4 regions of the Nonomuraea sp. NPDC049504 genome follow, and region 2 is predicted to be linked to each of the others. Evidence: riboswitches for the same ligand, from Rfam matches in the RefSeq annotation. Region 2 holds a riboswitch; each other region holds the start of a gene.
What was found. A riboswitch is a leader RNA that binds a small molecule or an ion and turns the genes downstream of it on or off. The one in region 2 is predicted to bind thiamine pyrophosphate.
Positions count from the first base shown of each region.

Region 1: linked by a shared signal. The riboswitch ahead of AB0K28_RS49305 (FAD-dependent oxidoreductase) and the one ahead of thiD (bifunctional hydroxymethylpyrimidine kinase/phosphomethylpyrimidine kinase) in region 2 are both predicted to bind thiamine pyrophosphate.
Region 3: linked by a shared signal. The riboswitch ahead of AB0K28_RS12450 (cytosine permease) and the one ahead of thiD (bifunctional hydroxymethylpyrimidine kinase/phosphomethylpyrimidine kinase) in region 2 are both predicted to bind thiamine pyrophosphate.
Region 4: linked by a shared signal. The riboswitch ahead of thiC (phosphomethylpyrimidine synthase ThiC) and the one ahead of thiD (bifunctional hydroxymethylpyrimidine kinase/phosphomethylpyrimidine kinase) in region 2 are both predicted to bind thiamine pyrophosphate.

Region 1 covers NZ_JBFAPT010000052.1:5,984-10,820, reverse strand. The annotation lists gene pknB (Stk1 family PASTA domain-containing Ser/Thr kinase) at 1-289, opposite strand, end outside; gene AB0K28_RS49315 (thiazole synthase) at 547-1,254, opposite strand; gene thiS (sulfur carrier protein ThiS) at 1,295-1,495, opposite strand; gene AB0K28_RS49305 (FAD-dependent oxidoreductase) at 1,492-2,670, opposite strand; TPP riboswitch at 2,661-2,777, opposite strand; gene AB0K28_RS49300 (FAD-dependent oxidoreductase) at 2,831-4,000, shown strand; gene AB0K28_RS49295 (Rv2175c family DNA-binding protein) at 4,031-4,405, shown strand; gene thiE (thiamine phosphate synthase) at 4,383-4,837, shown strand, end outside.
Region 2 covers NZ_JBFAPT010000021.1:30,792-35,628, reverse strand. The annotation lists gene AB0K28_RS33745 (M28 family peptidase) at 1-1,150, shown strand, start outside; gene AB0K28_RS33740 (ATP-dependent DNA ligase) at 1,370-2,314, opposite strand; TPP riboswitch at 2,372-2,467, shown strand; gene thiD (bifunctional hydroxymethylpyrimidine kinase/phosphomethylpyrimidine kinase) at 2,455-3,264, shown strand; gene AB0K28_RS33730 (TenA family protein) at 3,295-3,969, shown strand; gene AB0K28_RS33725 (carbon starvation CstA family protein) at 3,973-4,837, opposite strand, start outside.
Region 3 covers NZ_JBFAPT010000005.1:217,669-222,505, reverse strand. The annotation lists gene AB0K28_RS12465 (GPP34 family phosphoprotein) at 1-597, opposite strand, end outside; gene AB0K28_RS12460 (DNA-formamidopyrimidine glycosylase family protein) at 667-1,545, shown strand; gene AB0K28_RS12455 (rhodanese-like domain-containing protein) at 1,591-1,914, shown strand; TPP riboswitch at 1,968-2,083, shown strand; gene AB0K28_RS12450 (cytosine permease) at 2,073-3,410, shown strand; gene AB0K28_RS12445 (methylated-DNA--[protein]-cysteine S-methyltransferase) at 3,379-3,948, opposite strand; gene AB0K28_RS12440 (ATP-binding protein) at 4,044-4,837, shown strand, end outside.
Region 4 covers NZ_JBFAPT010000002.1:634,222-639,058, reverse strand. The annotation lists gene AB0K28_RS06135 (SDR family oxidoreductase) at 27-878, shown strand; gene thiC (phosphomethylpyrimidine synthase ThiC) at 903-2,447, opposite strand; TPP riboswitch at 2,440-2,552, opposite strand; gene AB0K28_RS06125 (hypothetical protein) at 2,643-2,993, shown strand; gene AB0K28_RS06120 (universal stress protein) at 3,003-3,842, shown strand; gene AB0K28_RS06115 (cellulose binding domain-containing protein) at 3,951-4,837, shown strand, end outside.

The DNA of each region.
Region 1 (4,837 bases), on a different contig from region 2:
ATTCCATCGACAGGTAGACGACGTCGTTGTCGGTGCCCTGGTCGAAGACGTGCACCACGTTGGGGTGTGACAGGCTGGCGACCGACTTCGCCTCGCCGATGAACCTCCTGACGAACGCCGGGTCCTCGGCGAGCGAGCGGTGCATGACCTTCAGCGCGACGGTCCGGTCGAGCCGGACGTCCAGCGCGAGGTAGACGGTCGCCATACCGCCCCGGGCGATCCGGCCCTCGATGCGGTAACGCCCATCGAGGAGCCGCCCGACCAGGGGGTCCGCAGTCGTCGTGTCCACCCCGCTGAGTTTACGGGCGTTTTGCCACCGGCATGGCCCTAGCGCCCGAAACCGATGCGGAGACGTTCTCGTCCCGTGTGTCACGGCGATGCGGCAGTGGCCCCGGCGTGTCGCCGGGGCGCATGGTGCCGTCGATGCCCCTCCCGGCGGTCGGGACCAGGGGCCGGGCCTCCGCCGCCCGGTTCTGGTCACGGCTCAGACGCCCACTCTCCGGTGGAGGCTTCGTCGGCGTCCGTTCACGAGGCCGGGCGGGCGGCTCAGGGGGTCATCGGTGAGGAGGCCTCGGCGTAGCGGCGGCGCGGGATGCGGCCCGCCTGTGCCGCCAGCCGCCCGGCCACCACCGCCCCCTTCATGGCCGCCGCCATCAGGTCGGGCCGCTGCGCCCGCGTCACGGCCGTGGCCAGCAGCACGGCGTCGCAGCCCAGCTCCATCGCCAGCGCGGCGTCACTCGCCGTACCGATGCCCGCGTCGAGGATCACCGGGACGGACGCGGCCTCCACGATCAGCTCGATGTTGTGCGGGTTGCGGATGCCGAGCCCCGAGCCGATCGGCGCGCCGAGCGGCATCACGGCCGCGCACCCGGCCTGCTCCAGCCGCCGGGCCAGCGCCGGGTCGTCCCCGATGTACGGCAGCACCACGAACCCGTCGGCCACCAGCCGCTCCGCCGCGTCGAACGTCTCGATCGGGTCGGGCAGCAGCGTGCGCTCGTCGGCGATCACTTCGAGCTTGACCCAGTTCGTGCCCAGGGCCTCCCTGGCCAGCCGGGCCGTCAGCACGGCGTCGCCCGCGGTGAAGCAGCCCGCCGTGTTGGGCAGCACCTTGATGCCGCGCGCACGCAGCACGTCGAGCACCGAACCCCGGGCCGCGGGGTCGAGCCGCCGCATCGCCACCGTGGTCAGCTCGGTGCCGGACGCCGCCAGCGCCTGGTCCAGCACCTCCAGCGAAGGGGCGCCGCCGGTGCCCATGATGAGCCGGGAGGAGAACTTCTCGCCGGCGATGATCAGCTCATCCACCTTGCACCGCCGTCAGCACCTCCACGCGGTCACGGTCGCTGAGCGCCGTCGTCTCCCAGGCGCCGCGGGTGACCACCTCGTCGTTCACGGCCACGGCCACTCCGGTGGTGGCCGTCGTCAGCGTACGCACGGCCTGCGCCACGGTGGTGCCGTCGGCCAGCTCGTGCGCGGACCCGTTGATGGTAATAATCATGAAATTTCCTGAAACCTCCCCGGCGAGCACAGGGCCGCCAGCTCGCTCTCCTCGCCCATCAGGATGGCCGCCGTCAGCGGGGCCATCAGCACCCCGCCCCGGTGGTGTCCCGTCGCGTACGTCAGCCCCGGCGTCCTGCCGGGACCGATCACCGGCAGGTTGTCGGGCGTGCCGGGACGCAGCCCCGCCACCACGTCGGCGACCTCCAGCTCGGTGACGCCGGGCACCAGCTCCCTGGCGTCGCGCAGCAGCTCGTACAGGCCGCCCGCGGTCACCCTCGTGTCGTAGCCCAGCTCCTCCTGGGTGGCGCCGACCACCAGCTCGCCGTCGCCCCGGGGGACGAGGTAGACCGGCGAGCCGTGGACGGTGCCGCGTACGCAGCGGGTGAGCAGCGGCTGCGGCGAGCGCAGGCGCATGATCTGGCCCTTGACCGGCCGCACCGGCACCTCCGCCAGCTCACCGCTCCACGCCCCGGCCGCCAGCACCACCCGCCCGGCCGCCAGCACCTCACCTCCGGCTCGTCCGCCCGTGGCGGCGAGGGGTGCGGAACCGCGGCCTTCACCGGGTACGGCGGGCGGCTCGGCGAGGCGGACACCGGTGACGGCGCCGTCCGTGCGGACCAGCTCGCTCACGCGGGCCCGCACGACGGGGACGCCGCGCCGCTCCAGGGCGGCCAGCAGCGCCGCCGTCACCCGGCGCGGGTTCACCCACGCGTCGCCCGGCGCCAGCAGCCCGCCGCGCACCGACGGGGCCAGCATCGGCTCAAGCCGCCGGCACTCGCGCCCGGTCAGCCGCTCGACCGGCAGGTCCAGCTTCTCCATGAACGCGGCCAGCTCATCGAGCGCCGCCATGTCATCGGCCCCGAACGCCACGTCCAGCGTCCCCTCGGCCCGCAGATCCAGCCCGCCCACCTCTTCGGGCCCAGCGGGTGGAAGGGCGGCGTCCTCGGCCAGGGCGCTGGCGAAGGCGGGCCAGCGGCGCAGGGCCGCGACGCCCAGCCGCAGCAGCGGCGCCTCGGTGTAGGTGACCTCGCTGACCGGCGCCAGCATCCCGGCGGCCGCGTGGGAGGCCCCGGAGGCGGGTGCCGGGTCGACGACGGTGACCGGCCGCCCCTCGCGCGCCAGCCGCCAGGCCACGGACAGCCCGACGACCCCGCCGCCCACGATCACATCCATGATCCGCTCCCTTCGCCGGCATGATCCGGATCAGGTGTCTTGCGGTCGAAGGCCCGCTGCAGCCTTCCTCTCAGCCCGGTCACGGCCGGACTCCCGCGCGTCTTTCCGTCCACAGCCTACGGCCTCGGTGCCGGGTCCACGCACCGCCCCCGTTATGGTCATGACCGTGGAGCATGTCGTGGTGGTGGGAGCGGGACTGTCGGGAGTGCGCACGGTGGAGGCCCTGCGCGGGCGCGGCTATGCCGGTCGCCTGACGCTGCTGGGCCAGGAGCGCCATCGCCCCTACGACCGCCCGCCGCTGTCGAAGGCGGTGCTCAAGGGCGACGCCGACACCAGCTTCATCGACACCGACCTCGAGCGGCTCCAGGTCGACTTCCGTCCAGGGGTCGCGGCGAAGTCGCTGCGCGCGGGCGTCGTGGAGACCACCGAGGGCGAGCTCGACTACGACGGCCTGGTCATCGCGACCGGCGCCGACCCGATCAGGCTGCCGGGCGACGGCCCTCAGCACGTCCTGCGCACCCTCGACGACGCCCACGAGCTGCGCGTGATGCTCGTCCCGGGCGCGCGGGTCACGGTCATCGGCGCGGGCTGGATCGGCGCCGAGGTGGCGACGGCGGCCCGCCGCGCGGGCTGCGCGGTGACGGTCATCGAGGCCGCCCAGGCCCCGCTCGCCAGCGCGATTGGCACGGAGCTCGGCGCCCGCACGATCCCCTGGTACGACGGCATCGACCTGCGCCTCGGCACCATGGTCGAGTCGGTCGACGAGGGCGGCGTCCGCCTGGTGGGCGGCGAGTTCGTCGAGTCCCACGTCGTCGTCACCGGCATCGGCGTGCGCCCGGCCGTCGAGTGGCTGGCCGACGCCGACATCGACCTGCACAACGGCGTCGTCACCGACGAGCACCTGCGCACCTCGCTGCCCGGCGTGGTCGCGGTGGGCGACTGCGCCGCCTGGTGGTCGCGCCGCTGGGGCGCCCGCCTCAGGGTCGAGCACTGGGACACCGCGATCAACGCCCCCGAGGTCGCCGCCGCGACGCTGATGGGGGAGGAGGCGGTCTACGACCCGGTGCCGTACTTCTGGTCGGAGCAGTTCGGCCACATGCTCCAATACGCCGGCCACCACGCGTCGGGCGAGCGGATCGTGCACCGGGGCGAGCCCGAGGGCAAGTGGTCGGCCGTCTGGCTCACGGCGGACGATAGGCTTGCCGCGGTGCTGGCCGTGGACCGGCCGCGCGATCTCGTGCAGGGCCGGCGCATCATCGAGGCGGGTCACCGGCTGGACACGGAACGCCTGGTAGATCCACAAGTGGCCCTACGAGATTGTGTTGTTTGAGCAAGGACGGCATGTGGTAGTTGTGGTTTCGTGACGCTTTCTGTTGCACAGATCGACCGGGAGACCGACCAGCTCGTCGACGAGTGGCTCACCCTCCCCGAAGTGGCCTCACGCCTCGATCTCTCGATCGGGCGGGCCAAGCAACTCCTGAAGGACCACAAGCTGCTCGGCGTGCGCCGTGGCAGCGGCGGGCCACAGGTGCCCGCGGTGTTCCTCGACGGAAAGGACGTGATGAAGGGCCTGCCAGGCACGCTCACCGTGCTCCAGGACGCCGGCTACGACGACGTCGAGGCGCTGCGCTGGCTCTTCACCCCCGACGAGTCACTGCCAGGCTCGCCCATCGAGGCGATCAGGGCGGGCCGTCACACAGAGGTCAAGCGGCGTGCCCAAGCCCTCGCTTTCTGAAGCCCGCCTCTATCTCTGCACAGACGGCCGCCGCGACCGCGGCGATCTGGCGGAGTTCCTCGACGCGGTGCTGGCCGGCGGTGTGGACATCATCCAGCTGCGGGAGAAGGGCCTGGAGGCACGCGAAGAACTCGCCCTCCTCGACGTCTTCCGCGACGCCTGTGACCGGCACGGAAAACTGCTCGCTGTCAACGACCGGGCGGACATCGCTTACGCCGCCCGGCCCGACGTGCTCCACCTGGGGCAGGACGACCTTCCCTTGACTGTCGCGCGAGAGATACTCGGCGACGACGTCGTCATCGGACGGTCCACCCACTCCGCAGCCGAGGCGTCCGCCGCGGCCGTGGAGGAGGGCGTCGACTACTTCTGCTGCGGCCCGATCTGGCCGACGCCGACCAAGCCGGGCCGCCCGGCGCCTGGGCCGCCGCTGCT
Region 2 (4,837 bases):
CACCGCGGGGCCCGGCATCAACGACAACGGCTCGGGCAGCGCGGCCGTCCTGGAGACCGCGCTCGAAGTCTCCCGCCAGTCGCTGCAGCCGGGCAAGCACCTGCGCTTCGCCTGGTGGGGCGCGGAGGAGCTGGGGTTGCGCGGGTCGCGGTTCTACGTGAACAACCTGCCGGCCGCAGAACGCGCGCGGATCAAGGGGTACCTGAACTTCGACATGGTCGGCTCCCCCAACGCCGGCTATTTCGTCTACGACGGCGACAACTCGGACGGGACGGGCGCCGGGCCGGGCCCCGCCGGGTCCGCGGCCCTGGAGCGCACCCTCCAGGACTACTTCACCTCCATCGGCGTGCAAACCCGCGGCACCGACTTCGACGGCCGCTCCGACTACGGGCCGTTCATCGCGGCGGGCATCCCGGCCGGTGGCACGTTCACCGGGGCCGAAGGCATCAAGACCAGCGCCCAGGCCGCGCTGTGGGGCGGCACCGCGGGGCAGGCGTTCGACGTCTGCTACCACCGCTCCTGCGACACCACGGCCAACATCAACGACACCGCGCTGAACAGGAACGCCGACGCCATCGCCTACGCCGTGTGGACCGTCGCCACCGCCGTACCGCCGGTCGTGGTCTGGCAGGACACGTTCGAGACGGCCACGGGCTGGACGGCGAACCCGAACGGCACCGACACCGCCGCCACCGGGCTCTGGGAGCGCGGCGACCCGCAGACCACCACCTCAAGCGGCGCCAAGCAGCTCGGCACCACGGTCAGCGGCACGAACGACCTCGTGACCGGCCGCCTGGCGGGCTCGTCGGCGGGCGACCACAACATCGACGGCGGCGTCACCTCGATCCAGTCACCGCCGATCACGCTCCCCTCGGCAGGCCCCCTGAACCTGTCCTTGTCGTACTACCTGGCGCACGGCTCGAACTCCTCCAGCGCCGACTACCTGCGCGTCCGCGTCGTCGGCAGCACCACGACGACCGTGCTCGACCAGCCCGGCGCCGCCACCAACCGCAACGGCGCCTGGACCACCGCGACGGCGAGCCTGAACGCCTACGCGGGCCAGACCGTCCGCATCCTCATCGACGCCGCCGACGCCTCAGGCGCCTCCCTCGTGGAGGCCGGCGTGGACGACGTCACCATCACCCGCTGACCGCGACCGGGGCGAGACTGCTCTCGCCCCGGCGAAGCGGGCTACGGGGCGGGCTACGGGGCAGTGCGTGGCGGTGCGTGGCGGGATGCCGCGCACGTCGAAGGCCAAGCGAGCCGTCGAGCGCCCTCCGCGCCGGTGAAGACTGCCGCCGGCCGGGATGCCGGCCGGGATGCCGGCCGCGCCGCCAGCCGCGGGCGGGCGGCCCGGCGCGGCGGGCGGCTAATCGGCGCGGCGGGCGCGGGCGCGGCGCTTGCCCTCGTGCATCGCCTGCACGCGCGCCACCGGGATCGTGTGCCCCTCCTCGACGAGGTCGGCGGGCAGCGCCTGCGGCGCCGGCATGTGCTCGGCCCACGGGTCGCCCTCACCCAGCCGCTCGACAGCGGTGCGGATGGTGAACTCGCCAGGCCGGACGCCGTCGAGCTCGTCCCACGCCACGGGGAACGAGACGGGCACGCCGGGCCGGATCCGCGGGCTGTAGGCGGCCGCCACCGTCGCGCCGCCCGCCCGCGTGGAGTCGAGGAACACCTTGCCCTCGCGGTCCTCCCTGATGAACGCGGTGGTGGCCAGCGAAGGGTCCAGCCGCTCGGCGCGGGCGGCCAGCGCCCGGGTGGCGGCGGCCAGGTCGTCCATCGCGGTGCCCGGCACGACGGGCACGAACACGTGCACCCCCTTGGCCCCGCTGGTCTTGACGGCCCCGGCCAGCCCGCAGTCGGCGAGCGCCTGCCTGACGAGGTGCGCGCCCCGGACGGCCGGCGCGAAGGAGTCATGCTCGGGCGGGTCGAGGTCGAGCACCATGTGCGTGGGGTGCTCACCGGCGTAGAGCGCCGGGTGGTATTCGACGGCCCGCTGGTTGGCGAACCAGAGCAGCGTCCTGCGGTCGTCGCACAGCGCGTACGTGACCTGCCGCCGCGAGGAGTCCGCCCACACGGTCACCGACCGCACCCAGTCGGGAGCGTATTTGGGCAGGTTCTTCTGCATGAACGGCTCCTGCCCTGGGCGTACCCGGATGACCGAGAGCGGCCGGTCGCGCAGCACGGGCACCATCCGGCCCGCGACCGCGTCGAGGTAGTCGACCAGGTCCCGTTTCGTGGCGTCGGCGCCGTCGAAGAGGGGCTGGTCGAGGTTGGTCAGGGAGACCCCGTCGCGCGTCTCGTCAGCGGCCACCCGCCCTACGATGCCCACACTCGAACGTGTGGTCAACAACCCGGCCTGTTAGAGTGAGCCGTTGACGCGGGGTGCCCGGAAAGCCGGGCTGAGATCACACCCGTCGAACCTGATCTAGTTCGCACTAGCGAAGGGACGTCATGGCAGCGAACGCCGTACCCAAGGTCCTGACCATCGCGGGCACCGACCCGAGTGGCGGGGCCGGCATCCAGGGCGACCTCAAGACCTTCTCCGCGCTCGGCGCGTACGGCATGACGGTCGTCACCGCGCTCGTGGCGCAGACCACGACGGGCGTGACCGGCATCCACGAGGTGCCGGCCGCGTTCGTGGCCCAGCAGCTCGACACCCTGCTCACCGACGTGCCCGCCGACGCCGTGAAGATCGGCATGCTGGGCGACGCCGACCTGATCAAGGCGGTGGCGGCGGCGCTCGACACGTACCGGCCGCCTCATGTCGTGCTCGACCCCGTCATGGTCGCCAAGAGCGGCGACCGGCTGCTGCCCGCCGACGCGGTGAGCGAGCTGCGCCGCACGCTGCTGCCGCGCGCCGACCTCATCACCCCCAATCTGCCCGAGGCGGCCGACCTGCTCGGCGAGCCGCAGGCGAGCGGGCTGCCCGAGATGCACGCGCAGGCGGCCAGGCTGCGCGCGCTCGGCGCCCGGCAGGTGCTGCTCAAGGGCGGCCACCTCGACGGCGACACCTGCGTCGATGTGCTGGCCACCCCCGAGGGCACGATCGAGCTGGCCGCGCCGCGGGTGCCGACACGCAACACCCATGGCACGGGCTGCACGCTGTCCTCGGCGATCGCGGCGCTGCGGCCCCGCCACGACGACTGGCCGAGTGCGGTGCGCGCCGCGAAGGACTACCTGACGCAGGCGTTGCGCGCCGCCGACTCGCTGGGGGTCGGCCACGGCCACGGCCCCGTCCACCACTTCCACAACGCCTGGTAACCCCGCCCCCTTCTTCGCGAAAGAGACGCGATGTTCTGCGATGACATCTGGCAGCGCACGTCCGAGCTGATGCGCGCCATCCACGAGCACCCCTTCGTGACGGCACTCGGCGACGGCTCGCTCGACCGTGAGACGTTCGCCTTCTACATGGTGCAGGACGCCCGCTACCTCGAGGCGTTCTCGAAGGCGCTGGCGGCCGCCTCGGTCCGCGCCGACGACTCCGACGAGGCGGCGTTCTGGGCCATGAGCGCGCACACCGCGCTGGTCGCCGAGCGCGAGCTGCACTCCGGCTACATCGAGGAGCTGGGCGCGGCCGTCAAGGGCATCGTGACCTCGCCGACGTGCCTGGCGTACTCGTCGTTCCTGCAGGCCACGGCCCTGTCGGCGCCCTACCCGGTGATCGCGGCGGCGGTGCTGCCGTGCTTCTGGATCTACCAGGACGTCGGCACCGCGCTGCTCGCCAAGGCCGGCGACGACCCCGCGCACCCGTACGCGAAGTGGATCTCCACCTACTCCGACCCCGGGTTCGCCGCCTCCGTCGAGCGGGCCAAGGCCATCACCGACCGGCTCGCCGCCGCCTCCCTCCCTGACACCCGTGAGGCGATGGCGCAGGCGTACGGGCGGGCGGCGGCGTACGAGTGGATGTTCTGGGACAGCGCGTGGCGGCGCGAGGGCTGGCCCACGGCCGCCTGGCTCGCCCCCTGACCGTCACGGCGACTTCGCCATCAGCTCCTTCTCCTCGCGGGTGGCGATGAGCCCCGACGGCGCCACGATCGTCGACTCCTGGAACGGCGCCTCCGTGTCGGGCAGCGGCTCGCGCAGCCGGATCGCCTTGATCCAGATGCGGGCGGCGTCGATGAGGACCACGATGATCAGCACGGCGAAGAGCGCGGCCAGCACGCCGTCCACGGTCGAGTTGATGACGATCTGCCGCATCGCGTCCTCCGTCCTGGCGGGCGCGAGCAGCTCGCCCTGGTCGAGCGCGGCCTGGTAGCGGTCGCGCTGGGCGAAGAAGCCGAGCTTCGGGTCGGCGGAGAACACCTTCTGCCAGCTCGCGGTGAGCGTGACGGCGACGTCCCAGGCCAGCGGGACGCCCGTCACCCACGCCCACTTGAGCCGGCCGCTCTTGATCAGCAGCGTGGTGGCCACGGTGAGCGCGACGGCGGCGAGCAGCTGGTTCGCGATGCCGAACAGCGGGAAGAGCTGGTTGATGCCGCCGAGCGGGTCGTTGACGCCCTGGTAGAGGAAGTAGCCCCAGGCCGCCACCACGACGGCGCTGGTCGCGACGAGCCCGGGCCACCAGCTCACCCGGGAGATCGGCTTCCACAGGTTGCCGATCGTGTCCTGGAGCATGAACCGGCCCACCCGCGTGCCCGCGTCCACGGTGGTGAGGATGAACAGCGCCTCGAACATGATCGCGAAGTGGTACCAGAAAGCCTGGAGCCCCGCGCCGCCGAGGAAGCCGGAGAAGATCTGCGAGATGCCCACGGCCAGGGTGGGCGCGCCGCCCGTCCGCGCTATCAGCGTCTCCTCCTGCACGGCCGCCGCCGCGGCCTGCAACTGCTCGGGAGTG
Region 3 (4,837 bases), on a different contig from region 2:
GGCGGCGTTCATGTCGGCGATGGCGCGGGCCACCGCGTCCGCCACCCAGTCGCCCTTGGCGAGCTCCTTGACGCGGGCCTTGCCGGCGTCGGGGAACGCCTTGCGGTCGAGCCCGGCCGCCTTGGCCAGCGCGATCAGGGCGGTCGTGCGGGGGTCGGGGGTGGCGCCCGCGAGCACGGCCGTCATCCGCTCCCTGATGTCGGCCTCGACGGCGGAGTCCAGCTCGGGCCAGCGGGTGACCGTGAAGATGCCGAGCGCCTTGGTGCGCTCTCTGGCCAGCACGCCGGTGTTGGCCAGGCGGGTGAGCAGGCGGTCGCGCAGGTCGTCCGTCTGCAGCTTGCGCACCCACCACTCCGGGGTGCGCGCCTTGTCGTTCGCGATGCGTTCCAGCGCGGCGTCCAGCTCCCGGTCGCCGACGGGGTCGGGCGTGGCGACGGCCAGCTTCTTGCCGTCCTTGGTGACGCGGCCGGCCAACGCCAGCTCGGCCAGGATGCCGCCGGAGAGCGCCAGGTCGAGCGTGGCCGCGTTGATGAGGAGCTTGCCTTTGTCCTCGCTGAGTGCCAGGAGGAGGAGCTCTTCTGCGATCGTCACGGTCATGCACTTGACCTTAACGACCCGATGGCTCCCGTTCTGGGGACAGTTCCGTGCGGGCCGTACTCTGGGGGCATGCCCGAACTTCCCGAAGTCGAGTCGCTCACCCACTTCCTGCGTGAGCGGGCCGTGGGCCGCGCGATCGCGGGGATCGACGTGGTGGCCATCCAGGCGCTCAAGACGTTCGACCCGCCCGTCACCTCGCTCGGCGGGCTGACCGTCACCGGTGTGAGCAGGCACGGCAAGTTCCTCGACCTCGACTGCGACGGGCTGCATCTGATCATCCACCTGGCCCGCGCCGGGTGGCTGCGCTGGCGCGACGACCTGTCGGGGGCCAAGCCGGTGCGGCCGGGGAAGGGGCCGCTGGCCGTACGCGTGCGGCTGGCGCCCGACGACGAGGGGCTGGCGCCCGGGTTCGAGCTGACGGAGGCGGGGACACAGAAGCGCCTCGCCGTCTATGTCACGAAAAATCCGGACGAGGTGCCCGGCATCGCCGCCCTCGGCCCCGACCCGATGGCCGAGTCGTTCACCGTCGAGGCGCTCAAGCGCATCGTGGGCGGCAAGCGCACCCAGATCAAGGGCCTGCTGCGCGACCAGAAGGTGATCGCCGGCATCGGCAACGCCTACTCCGACGAGGTGCTGCACGCCGCCAAGATGTCGCCCTTCAAGATCGCCGCGACGCTGACCGACGCGCAGCTCGCCGACCTGCACGAGGCCATCGTGACCACGCTGCGCGACGCGGTCGAGCGCGCGCACGGGCTCGCGGCCAAGGATCTCAAGGCGGAGAAGAAGTCGGGGCTGCGGGTGCACAACCGTGCGGGGCAGCCGTGCGACGTGTGCGGCGACACGATCAGGGAGGTCTCGTTCGCCGACTCCTCGCTGCAGTACTGCCCGACCTGCCAGACCGGCGGCAAGCCGCTGGCCGACCGCCGCCTGTCCAAGCTGCTCAAGTAGGTGCGGGCGTCCGGTGCACGGCTTCGGGCACGCCATGATGGAGTCATGACCGTTCCTGAGATCGAGGCCAGTGCCGTGCCCGCAGACGCTTACCTGCTCGACGTCCGCGAGCAGGACGAATGGCTGGCGGGCCACGCGCCGCAGGCCGTCCACATCCCCATGACGCAGATCCAGGGCCGGGTGGAGGAGGTCCCCGGCGACCGCACGGTCTATGTCGTCTGCCGGGTGGGCGGCCGGTCGCTGCAGGTCGCCGCGTGGCTCAACCAGCTCGGACGCGAGGCGGTCAACGTCGGCGGCGGCATGCAGTCGTGGGAGGCCGCGCAGAAGCCGATGGTCAGCGAGACGGGCCAGGAGCCTTTTGTGGCGTAAGTCGCCCACTATGGCGATTTGACCCTCTCTAAGGCAAGATAAGGGCGCAAACTACAGATCGTCGCGGGAGCTCGGGGTCGCCGGGCTGAGAGGGCAGCAATGCATCCGCTGCCGACCGCCTGAACCTGTCCGGGTAATGCCGGCGTAGGGAGTGTGCGATGTCGCACGGCGTCGAAGAAGTTCCGCTGACCCTCGAAGGCGAGGCGCCCAAGACCCTGGGCGTGCTCGATCAGGGCGCGCTCTGGGCCAACCTCGGGGTCAGCCTCCTCGGCTTCTCCGGAGCGCTGCTGCTGCTCGACCCGCTGGGCAATGCGCCGCTCACTCTCGCGGCGGCGCTGGTCGCCACCGTGGTGGGCAGCCTGATCGGCACCGCCATGGTGGGCCTGTCGGCCATCCCGGGCACGCGCACCGGCAAGCCGGCCATGGTGCTGCTGCGCGGGCTGTTCGGGGCCAGGATCTCCTACGTCCCGACCTTGCTGAACATCATCCAGATGATCGGCTGGGGGGCCTTCGAGCTGTGGGTGATCGCCAAGGGGGCCGGCGCGATCTTCCCGTCGGTGCCGTACCAGGTGTGGGTGCTCGTCGCGGGCGTCCTGACGGCGGCGCTGACCGTCTGGCCGCTCGGCTCGATCCGGCTGCTGCGCCGCTACGTCACCGTCGGCGTCATCGTGGCGATGGTCTGGTTCGCGGTGTTCTTCCTGCGCGAGGCCCCCTCACCCGAGGGCGGGAGCTGGACGGCCTTCCCCGCCGCCGTCGACTACGTGATCGCGCTGTCGGTGTCGTGGGTGCCGATGGCGGCCGACTTCGCCCGCCACTCGCGGTCGGGACGCGCCGCGTTCACCGGCGTGGTCGGCGGCTACACGCTGGCCCAGGTGGCCTGCCTGGGGCTCGGCGTCTACGCGGTGGCCCTGGCGGGCGCCGACGGCGTGCTGGCCGACGCGACGTCGGTCTTCACGCCGTTCGTGGCGGTGCCGCTGGGCGCGCTGTTCTTCGGCATCCTGGTGCTGCGCGAGACCGACCAGTCCTTCGCCAACGTCTACTCCACCACCATGTCGCTGCAGAACCTCATGCCGCGGGTGGACCGCCGGATCCTCTCGACCGCCATCGGCGTGGTGACGGTCGTGATCGCGCTCTTCGCGGACGTCAACTCCTACGGCGTGTTCCTCGGCGTGATCGGCGCCGTGTTCGTGCCGATGTTCGCGGTGCTCGCGGTCGACTACTTCGTGCTGCGCCGCGGCGAGGGCTGGAACACCGCCGAGGACGCACCGTCGCGCTGGTCAATGCTGGTGCCCTGGGCGCTGGGCTTCGCCGCGTACTGGCTGACCACCTCGACGCCGACCTTCCCGCAGTGGGACGCGCTCTGGACGGGGGTGCGCGAGGCGCTCGGCTTCGTGCGTCAGTCGTGGATGAACGGCGCGCTCGGCGGCGCCTTGGTGGCGGCGCTGGTGACGCTGCTCATCGGGCTCATCCAGCGGTCGCGCGCTGCTCGACGTTGAGCAGGTGCTGCTTGGCGGCGGCGCCGCCGGCGTAGTCGCCCAGCCCGCCGTCCTCGCGCAGCACCCGGTGGCAGGGCACGATCACGCAGACGGGGTTGGAGGCCAGCGCGTTGCCGATCGCCCGCAGCGCGCGCGGCCTGCCGATGCTCTCGCCGATCTCCTCCAGCGTCGTGGTCGTGCCGTAGGGGACCGCCATGGTCTTCTGCAGCACCGTACGGGCGAACGGCGTCGCCAGCGTCAGGTCGACCGGCGTGGCGAACGTCCGCAGCCGCCCCGAGAAGTAGGCGTCGAGCTCTCTGCGCACCGGGTCGAGCCGCCGCGCGTCGGGCCCGATGAACCGCCCCACGTGCCGGGTGATCAGCTCGAACACGTCGTTTTCCGCCTCGAAGCTGCACGCCGCGATGCCTTTGCCGGTCACCGCCAGCACCATCCTGCCCACCGCGCCGTCGTAGGTGCCGAACGCGATGTCGGGTGGTGTCTCACCCCGATAGGTGCTGGAGGTCACCCGCAGCAGGGCATCGAGATCGTTGCTCGACATACCCCTCACCCTCCCACCTGCCGGGAATCACCGTGACCGCAGCGTATCGGACGGATCGCCCGACGCACCCACCGCGCCACGTGCACTATGGAGTAGTGGGGGACGAATGGGCCGGTAGTGACGATGAGATCGCTCGTGCGGCGCTCGCCAGCTCGCCCAACGCCATCGTGGCGCTCGACCGCGACCAGAGCGTGCTGGTGTGGAACGCCGCCGCCGAGCGCATGTTCGGCTGGAGCGCCGACGAGCTGCTCGGCCGCCGGGCCCCGATCGTGCCGGTCGAGCTGGGCGCCGAGCACAACGCGGTGCTGGAGCGCGTACGTACGGGAGAGCCCGTGTCGCTGCGCACCAAGCGCCTCCACGCCGACGGCCGGGTGCTCGACCTGCGGGTGGACATCAGCGCCCTGCGCCTCGGCAGCGCCGTCGCCGGTTACGTGTGCGCCTACCACCCGGCCAGGGCCGACGAGATGGCCGAGCACCGCATGGCGCGCCGCGCCCGGCTGGTCGCCCGCCTCACCGACGTCGTGGGGGACATCAACTCCGACCTTGAGCTGTCGGCCGTGCTCGACCGCATCTCGGCCAGCCTGACCGAGCTGACCGGGGCGGACGCGGGCGGGTTCGTGCTCATCGAAGGCGAGCGGCTGCGGCTGGTCAGCACGTACGAGCTGCCGGAGGCGATCAGGGGCACCACCACCGACCTGCGGACGAGCCTGGTGGACAAGCTCTTACGCACCGGCAAGACCGTGATGCTGGAGTCCCACGGGCTCGACGACCTGGTGTGGGCCAAGCTCAAGGGCCTGCACACGATCGCGCTGGGGCTCGCCGCGGTGGGCGGGCGGCCGTACGGCGCTCTCTATGCCCTGTTCGCCCGCCGCAACCCAGGACACCTGGA
Region 4 (4,837 bases), on a different contig from region 2:
ACCTGACCACGGGCAGCCCGCAAGGCATGTCGCACACACCACCACCGCAGAACCAGCCGTACCCGGGCAGCACCGGCGAGATGGCCCCTGAGCCGCGCGACGAGATGCGCGACTACGTCGGCCGCGACCTGCTCGCCGGCAAGAAGGCCCTGATCACGGGCGGCGACTCGGGCATCGGCCGGGCGGTCGCCGTGGCGTTCGCCAAGGAGGGCGCGGACGTCGCGATCGCGTACCTGAGCGAGCACGAGGACGCCGCGCACACCCGCAAGCTGGTCGAGGAGACCGGGCGGCGCTGCGTGACGCTGCCCGGCGACCTGGCCGACCGTGCGCACTGCGCGTCGGTCGTCGAGCAGGCCGTCTCCGAGCTGGGCGGCCTGGACGTGCTGGTCAACAACGTGGCCTACCAGCAGCCGGTGAGCGGCCTCGAGGAGCTGGACGACGAGCAGTGGGAGCACACGTTCGCCGTCAACATCCACAGCTACTTCCGCGTCATGAAGGCCGCGCTCCCGCACCTGCGCGAGGGCGCGGCCATCATCAACACCTCGTCGATCAACGGCCTGCGCGGCAACAAGTCGCTCATCGACTACGCCGCCACGAAGGGCGCGATCAACGCCTTCACCTACTCCATGGCCCAGAACCTGGTCGAGCGGGGCATCCGGGTCAACGCGGTGGCGCCTGGCCCGGTGTGGACGCCGCTCATCCCGGCCACGATGCCGGAGGAGAAGGTGAAGAAGTTCGGCCAGCAGGTGCCGATGGGGCGACCCGCCCATCCGGACGAGATCGCCCCCTCGTACGTGTTCTTCGCCTCCGACCGGCTGTCCTCGTACTACACGGGCGAGGTGCTGGCCCCGATCGGCGGCGAGACGCTCCCCGGCTAGCCGCGGCCTGGGCACTTGGTGGCGTCACTCCACGTAGATCGTGCCGCCGAGGCGACGGAACTCGGCGGCCTTCTCCTCGAAACCGGCCCGCCTGATGTCGTGGCTGATCCGCATCGAGCAGAACTTGGGGCCGCACATCGAGCAGAAGTGCGCGGTCTTGGCGGGCGCGGCGGGCAGCGTCTCGTCGTGGAAGGCGCGGGCCGTGTCGGGGTCGAGCGAGAGGTCGAACTGGTCCTCCCAGCGGAACTCGAAGCGCGCGTCGGACAGCGCGTCGTCCCACTCCTGCGCCTTCGGGTGCCCCTTGGCCAGGTCAGCGGCGTGCGCGGCGATCTTGTACGTGATCACGCCGGTCTTCACGTCGTCCTTGTCCGGCAGGCCGAGGTGCTCCTTGGGGGTGACGTAGCAGAGCATGGCGGTGCCGAACCAGCCGATCATGGCGGCCCCGATGCCCGAGGTGATGTGGTCGTAGCCGGGCGCGACGTCGGTGACGAGCGGGCCGAGGGTGTAGAAGGGGGCGTCGTCGCACAGCTCGCGCTGCAGGTCGACGTTCTCCTTGATCTTGTGCATGGGCACGTGTCCAGGGCCCTCGATCATGACCTGCACGTCGTGCTCGCGCGCGATCACGGTCAGCTCGCCCAGCGTGCGCAGCTCGGCGAACTGGGCCTCGTCGTTGGCGTCGGCGATCGAACCGGGCCGCAGGCCGTCGCCGAGCGAGAACGACACGTCGTAGCGGGCCAGGATCTCGCACATCTCGGCGAAGTTCTCGTACAGGAAGCTCTCGCGGTGGTGCGCGAGGCACCAGGCGGCCATGATCGAGCCGCCGCGCGAGACGATGCCGGTCTTGCGGCGCACGGTGAGCGGCACGTGCGCGAGCCGCACGCCCGCGTGCACGGTCACGTAGTCCACGCCCTGCTCGCACTGCTCGATCAGGGTGTCGCGGAAGACCTCCCACGACAGCTCCTCCGGCCGGCCCTTGACCTTCTCCAGCGCCTGGTAGATCGGCACGGTGCCGACCGGGACCGGGGAGTTGCGCAGGATCCACTCGCGGGTCTCGTGGATGTCGTCGCCGGTGGACAGGTCCATGATCGTGTCGGCGCCCCAGCGGGTGGCCCAGGTCATCTTCTCGACCTCCTCCTCGATGGAGGAGGTGACCGCGGAGTTGCCGATGTTGGCGTTGATCTTCACGAGGAAGTTGCGGCCGATGATCATGGGCTCGGTCTCGGGGTGGTTGACGTTCGCGGGGATGATGGCCCGGCCGGCCGCGACCTCGTCCCGTACGAACTCCGGCGTGACGCCCTCGCGGACCGCGACGAACTCCATCTCCTTGGTCACCAGCCCGCGCCGCGCGCAGCCGACCTGGGTGACCGGGTGCCCGGCGGCCCGCCGCTCCTCGATCCACTCGGCCCGGCGGCGCGGCAGGCCCCGCCGCAGGTCGGGCTCGTAGGAGGGGTCGGTGTACGGGCCCGAGGTGTCGTACAGCGTCACCGCCGTGCCGTTCGACAGGTTCACCTGCCGCATCGGCACCCGCAGCTCGCCGCTGTAGATCTTGGAAAAGCGCGCGTCAGTCATCGCGCAAACTCCCTTCGCCGGCATTACCCGGAGCAGGTTCTGGCGGTCGGCGGCTGGCAGCCGTCCTCTCAGCCCGGTCTCCACCGGGCTCCCGCGTTGGACGGCGGTGATCGTACCCACGCGGGGCTGGATCCCAAACCAGGGCGAAAAGGTTTGGCGGGGCTTCTCAGCGGTACGGACCCCATCAGGGGAAACATGATGAGAATCGCCGCTGTCGCAGGACTACTCGTCGTGATGGCCGCATCCGGCGCCACCGCCGCCGCCGGGGACGGCATGCAACAGCACGAGGTCAGTCAGGAGCAGTTCGACACCCTGCTGGCCCAGTGCCGCTACTCCGATACCGGTAAGGCCAAGTGCCGCAAGAACGTCAGAGAGCTCTATCGCGTCGGCCGTACCGATCCGTCGCTCGACTGCCGTACCTACTCCGGCGTGACCGTCTGCGGCACGCTCAAGCTCAGCAAGGCGGAGCGCGCGTGCGTCCGCGACTCCGAGGCCGTGGGACTGTCGTTCCGCCGCGCCGAGGTGGAGTGCTACACCGCGTCCTGAGGAGCCGAGTTGATCATCGTAGGTGTGGACGGCTCCCGTGCCGGCCTGGAGGCGGCCGGCTGGGCCGCCACCGAGGCCGTGCTGCGCCAGGTTCCGCTGACCGTCGCGCACGTCGTGCCCAAGTGGGTGTGCGAGGAGGACCAGCCCGTCCGTTACGCCGAGGTGGCGCGGTGGATGCGCGAGGAAGCGCGCACCGTGCTCACCTCCGCCAAGGACCGCGCGCTGCGCGAGCGGCCCCAGGTGCGTGTGGAGACCGTCCTGCTCCCCGGCGATCCCCGCGCGGCCCTGCTCAAGGCCGCCGCCGACGCCGAGCTGCTGGTCGTCGGCAGCAGCGGCATCGGCGGCGTGCGCGGGCTGCTGGTCGGCTCGGTCGCGTACGGGGTCGTCGCGCACGCCGAGACGAACGTCGTCCTCGTCCGCGACCGCCCCGCCACGCCCGGCGAGGTGGTGGCGGGCACCGACCTGTCCGAGTGCGCCGAGCAGGCCCTGGAGTTCGCCTTCGCCGAGGCCGAGCTGCGCGGGGCGCGGCTGCGGGTGGTCCAGGCGTGGGCCTGGCCCCAGCCGGGCGGCTTCGGGCCGGCCGACCCCGAGAGCGAGCAGGGCCACCTGCGGGCGCTGCACGAGGCGCTGTCGCCGTACCGCGCCCGGCATCCCCGCGTCGAGGCCGTCGCCGAGATCGTGCACGGGCATCCCGTGGACGTGCTGAAGGAGGCGGCGGCCGGGGCCGAGCTGCTGGTGGTGGGCTCGCGCGGGCGCGGACAGCTCGCCGGCATGCTCATCGGATCCATCAGCCAGGCCATGCTGCACCATGCGCCCTGCCCGCTGGCGGTGGTACGCGCCGCCGCCTGAAAGTTACATGCGTCCCCGCAGCTCATGCCCGCGGTCCTGACCTTCAGCTTCCCCGTTCCGCCTGCCGCTCCTTACGATCTGCGCAGGCTGACGACGGGAGATCGGACGATGCGCGCAATCGGCGCCGTGCTGGCGGGGATGGTGACCGTGATCGCGGCCGTGCTGTTCGCGACGACGCCGGCCGAGGCGGCGGCCGTACGCATCATGCCGCTCGGCGACTCGATCACCGGCTCCCCCGGCTGCTGGCGGGCGATGCTGTGGAACCGGCTGCAGAGCACCGGCCACACGAACATCGACTTCGTCGGCACGCTGCCGCCGCAGGGCTGCGGGGTGGCGCACGACGGCGACAACGAAGGCCACGGCGGCTATCTCGCCACCAACATCGCGAACCAGAACATGCTGCCCGGCTGGCTCGCGGCCACCCGGCCCGACGTCGTGCTCATGCACCTGGGCACCAACGACGTGTGGAGCAACATCGCGCCCGCGACGATCCTCGGCGCGTTCACCACGCTGGTGAACCAGATGCGGGCGAGCAACCCGAACATGCGGATCCTGGTCGCTGAGATCATCCCGATGAACCCGGCCACCTGCCCTGACTGCGGCCGGCGCACCGTGGCCCTCAACGACGCCATCCCCGCCTGGGCCGCCGCGACCTCCACCGGCCAGTCGCCGATCACCGTGGTCGACCAGTGGACGGGCTTCAACACCGCCACCGACACCTACGACGGCGTGCACCCGAACGCGGCCGGTGACCAGAAGATGTCCGACAAGTGGTACCCGGCCCTGGTCGAGGCGCTCGCGGGCACCCCGACCCCCACCGTCACGCCCACCGTCACACCCACCGTGCCGGCCGGTGACTGCGCGGCCGCGTACAAGACGACCGGGCAGTGGCAGGGCGGCTTCCAGGGCGAGGTGACCGTCACCAACACCGGCGCCGCGCCGATGAGCGGCTGGACGGTGAGCTGGACGTACGCCGACGGTCAGCGCGTCACCCA